2 regions of the Roseateles sp. GW821-FHT03B02 genome follow, and region 2 is predicted to be linked to the other one. Evidence: predicted binding sites of a transcription regulator. Region 2 holds the regulator's gene; the other holds the start of a gene.

What was found. Region 2 encodes LexA, which represses DNA repair genes until DNA is damaged. Its sites were predicted from a motif close to ACTGTATNNNNATACAGT; they were not measured.
Region 1: the regulator LexA is predicted to act here: its motif matches at 1,271-1,288, upstream of AC07VX_RS20605 (PA0069 family radical SAM protein).

Annotation. Positions count from the first base shown of each region.
Region 1 is NZ_JBWKUV010000008.1:184,089-186,261, forward strand. It holds gene dnaB (replicative DNA helicase) at 1-678, shown strand, start outside; gene trxC (thioredoxin TrxC) at 716-1,138, opposite strand; gene AC07VX_RS20605 (PA0069 family radical SAM protein) at 1,289-2,173, shown strand, end outside.
Region 2 is NZ_JBWKUV010000002.1:127,191-129,363, forward strand. It holds gene AC07VX_RS06810 (HAD-IA family hydrolase) at 1-141, shown strand, start outside; RNA gene ssrA (transfer-messenger RNA) at 155-527, shown strand; gene lexA (transcriptional repressor LexA) at 609-1,280, opposite strand; gene AC07VX_RS06825 (asparaginase) at 1,347-2,173, shown strand, end outside.

The sequences.
Region 1 (2,173 bases), on a different contig from region 2:
GGCCTGCCCGTCGTCATCTACTCGATGGAAATGGGTGCCGCCCAGCTGGCGCTGCGGATGGTGGGCTCCATCGGCCGCATCGACCAGAGCCATCTGCGCACGGGTCAACTCAAGGACGACGAGTGGGGGCGCTTGGCCGAAGCCGTCGACAAGCTCGGCAAGTCCAGCATCTTTATCGACGAGAGCCCCGGCCTGTCGCCGTCGGAAGTGCGCGCGCGCGCGCGCCGCCAAGCGCGCATCTGCGGCCAGCTGGGCCTCATCGTCATCGACTACCTGCAGCTGATGTCCGGCAACGGCGGCGGCAGCGAGGAAAACCGCGCGACGGTTCTGGGCGAAATCTCACGGGGCCTGAAGGCCCTGGCCAAGGAGCTGAAGTGCCCGGTCATTGCGCTGTCGCAGCTGAACCGCTCGGTGGAGCAGCGCCCCGACAAGCGCCCCATGATGTCGGACCTGCGCGAGTCCGGCGCCATCGAGCAGGACGCGGACATCATCATGTTCATCTACCGCGACGAGTACTACACCAAGGACGAGTGCAAGGAGCCGGGCGTGGCCGAGATCATCATCGCCAAGCAGCGTAACGGCCCGGTCGGCACGGTGAAGCTGGCCTTCCAGCGCATGCACACCAAGTTCGAGAACCTAGCGCCTGGATATGTCGGCGTGGAGCGCGACGAGTACTAGCCTGTCGACCCTCGCGTGAGGGTCGGCGGGACCGACTTCAGCGCAGGGCCTGGTCTACCCAGCTGTTGAGCTGTGCCGCCGACATGGCACCGCTCTGGCGCCCCACTTCGCGGCCGTTCAGGAACAGCAGTGTGGTCGGGATGCTGCGGATCTGTAGGCTCGCGCTGGCGCGTGGCGCGGCATCGCTGTCCACCTTGATGAAGCGCAGGTCGGGCCTCGCGGCGGCGAGTTGTTCGAACTGCGGGGCATAGGCCCGGCAGGGACCGCACCACGCGGCCCAGAAGTCAACGAGAACGGGCGCCTCCGTGCCTTGCAGGTAAGGCAGGAGTTCGGCGTCGCCCAGCGGCATGGGCTGGTGTGGCGCCACGGCCTGGCCGCAATGGCCGCAGACCGGGTTGTCAGCCAGTCTCTCATCGGGAACGCGATTGCGGGTTCCGCAGCTGGGGCAAACGAGCAGCATGCCAATCTCCGGGTTGCTGTTGGTGTTGGCCTTGCATGTGGTGTGGATGACATCGGCCTCAAGAGGGGCTTGGCCTGCGCGGGTGCAAATCTGTTCGCGTCGCCTGGACTTGGCGCTGGCGAGATGATGAATACTGTATATATTTACAGTATGTCGCCCGCCCCCACTCGCGTTGCCCCGGCCCAGCCGGCCCTTGTTCCGCTCGACTCCATCAAGGGCCGCGGCAGTGCCACGGCCATGCCCCATCGCTTCGAGCAACGGCAGCGGGAGCAGTACGACGACGGCTGGGGATCGCTGGATCAGGACGCCGCCCAGGAGCATCTGCCGCCTGCCACGCAGATCATTGAGGAGCCGGCGAAGAAGATCGTCACGCGCAACCAGTCGCCGGACATCAGCTTCGACTACTCGATCAACCCCTACCGGGGCTGCGAACACGGCTGCATCTACTGCTTCGCCCGGCCGACGCACAGCTATCTGAACCTGTCGCCCGGCCTGGATTTCGAGACCCGCATCGTCGCCAAGGTGAACGCGGCCGAACGGCTGCGCGAGACGCTGGCCGGTGCGAGGTATGAGCCACGTTCGCTGGTGCTGGGCACCGCCACCGATGCTTACCAGCCCGTCGAGCGCAGGCTCGGCATCACGCGGCGTGTCGTCGAGGTGCTCGCAGAGTGCGGCCACCCCTTTTCCGTCGTCACCAAGTCCTCGGGCATCGAGCGTGAGCTGGACCTGATCGCGCCGATGGCGGCTCAGGGCCTGGTGTCGGTCTATCTGTCGGTGACGACGCTGGACAACGAACTCTCCCGCATCATGGAGCCACGCGCGGCGGCGCCGGCCCGGCGGCTGCGCACGATTCAGGCGCTGGCCGAAGCGGGCGTGCCGGTGGGTGTCAGCGTGTCGCCCATCATTCCTTTCATCAACGAGCCCGAGCTGGAGCGCATCCTCGCTGTCGCTGCCCAGGCTGGCGCCAGCAGCGCCTTCAGCATCCCCGTGCGCCTGCCCTGGGAGGTGAACCCGCTGTTCCAGGACTGGCTTGCC
Region 2 (2,173 bases):
ATCGCCGGCCGCGCCGCCGGCATGACGACTGCTGCGGCCGCCTGGGGCTATCTGGGCCAAAGTGGTGAATTCGCTCATTGGCGTGCCGATCTGGAGCTGTTCTCACCTGGGGAGCTCTTGAAGAAGCTCGGCCTGCCCTAAAATGCGAAGTTCTGGGGCCGACCTGGTTTCGACGTGGGTGCGGATCCGGAGTAGGGCATGCCGAGCACCAGTCCGCTCGTAAAACCACTGGAAACAAAGTAACTGCAAACGACTCTACGTTCGCACTCGCCGCTTAATTGCGGATGAGCTTCTCAACGGCAGGCCGATGGGCCGGGCTGAGTTCCGCAAGGGGCAAGGCTGAGAAGTCACTCACATCGGCTGGCGTCTTGCCGGGTCACTCGGTGGGGCGTGAGATTCAGTGACTGGCGGGAAAGCTAGCGTGCCACTGCGCGAGTTGACCGTGAGATTCAAATCAGCCGGCTAAGCATGTAGATCTGCCCGGTGATGGCTTGCGGACGGGGGTTCAATTCCCCCCGGCTCCACCATCCAAGCAAAAGGCCCGTGTCAGCGACACGGGCCTTTTTCCTTTTCAAGTGCGCCGGGGGGAATTGAACCCCCGTCCGATATCAGTTGAATCCTTGCCCCCGGATCAGGCCGACCGCCAAGCCTTCGATGGCGAAATGCTCGCTGCTCTCGTTGACGCGGATGGGTTCGAAGTCGGGGTTCTCCGGCAGCAGTTCGATGCCCTCCGGGCCGCGCCTGAAACGCTTCACGGTCACCTCCTCGCCGACACGGGCGACGACGATCTGGCCGTTGCGGGCTTCCTTGGCCGACTGCACGGCCAGCAGATCGCCGTCGAGGATGCCGATGTCCTTCATGCTCATGCCCTTGACCTTGAGCAGATAGTCGGGTTTCTTGGCGAACAGGCCGGGCTCGACGGTGTAGGTTTGCTCCACGTGCTCCTGCGCAAGGATGGGGGCTCCGGCGGCAACGCGGCCGATCAGTGGCAGCGTCAACTGCGCGAGGCTGGGAATGGGCAGGCTGAACTGGCGCGCGCGGTTGACGGCGCCGAGCACTTCGGACTTGAGCCGGATGCCACGCGAGGTGCCGCCGACCAGTTCCAGCATGCCCTTGCGAGCGAGCGCCTGCAGGTGCTCCTCGGCAGCGTTGGCGGACTTGAAGCCCAGCTCGGCAGCAATCTCGGCGCGGGTGGGCGGCGCACCGGTGCTTTCGATCGCGTTGCGGACCAGGTCGAAGATCTGCTGCTGGCGGGCGGTAAGCTTGGGTTGGTCTTGCACGGGCGGCCTTCTGAATTGGCTGGAAATTTGTCCAGCACCTGTATTTTCATCCAGGAATCCACAAAATTGCAAACTCCAGCGGATCTGATCGTCATTTTGGGTACCGGCGGCACGATCGCCGGCACGGCCAAGACTGCCAGCGACGGGGTGGGCTACACAGCAGCGCAGCTGGGCATCGATGACTTGCTGGCCGCCGTGCCGGCGTTGGCCGGGCGTCGCCTGGAAGCGCACCAGGTCGCTCAGTTGGACAGCAAGGACATGGACTTCGCCACCTGGCAGCGGCTCGCAACGGCCGTACAGGACCAGCTGCTGCGGCCCGAGGTGGGCGGCATCGTTATCACGCACGGTACCGACACGCTGGAGGAAACGGCCTACTTTCTGCAGCGCGTGCTGGCTCCCGCCAAGCCTGTGGTGCTGACGGCGGCGATGCGCCCGGCCACGGCACTGGCGCCGGACGGCCCGCAGAACCTTTTCGATGCCGTGCAGGTCGCGGCGATGCCGGGCGCCTCAGGGGTCGTCGTCAGCTTCGCCGGGCGGGTGCATGACGCGGCCCAGGTGCGCAAGACGCACAGCTATCGGGTCGACGCGTTCGAGTCTGTCGATGGCGCGCTGGTGGCGCGGGTGGAAGAGGGCGTCGTGCGCACGCTGGGCCGCTGGCCGGCAGGCGACGCGCTGGGGCTGGCTCGCATTGCGCTGCCGGTGGCGCGCTGGCCGCGGGTCGAGATCGTCATGAACCATGCAGGCGCGGACGGTGCCGTCGTCCGGGCGCTGTGGGCCTCGGGCGTCGACGGGCTGATCGCTGCCGGGACCGGCAACGGCACGCTCAGCGCTGGCCTGGATGCGGCGCTGCGCGCGGCGCAGGCCGGCGGCGTCAGGGTCTGGCGCAGCACGCG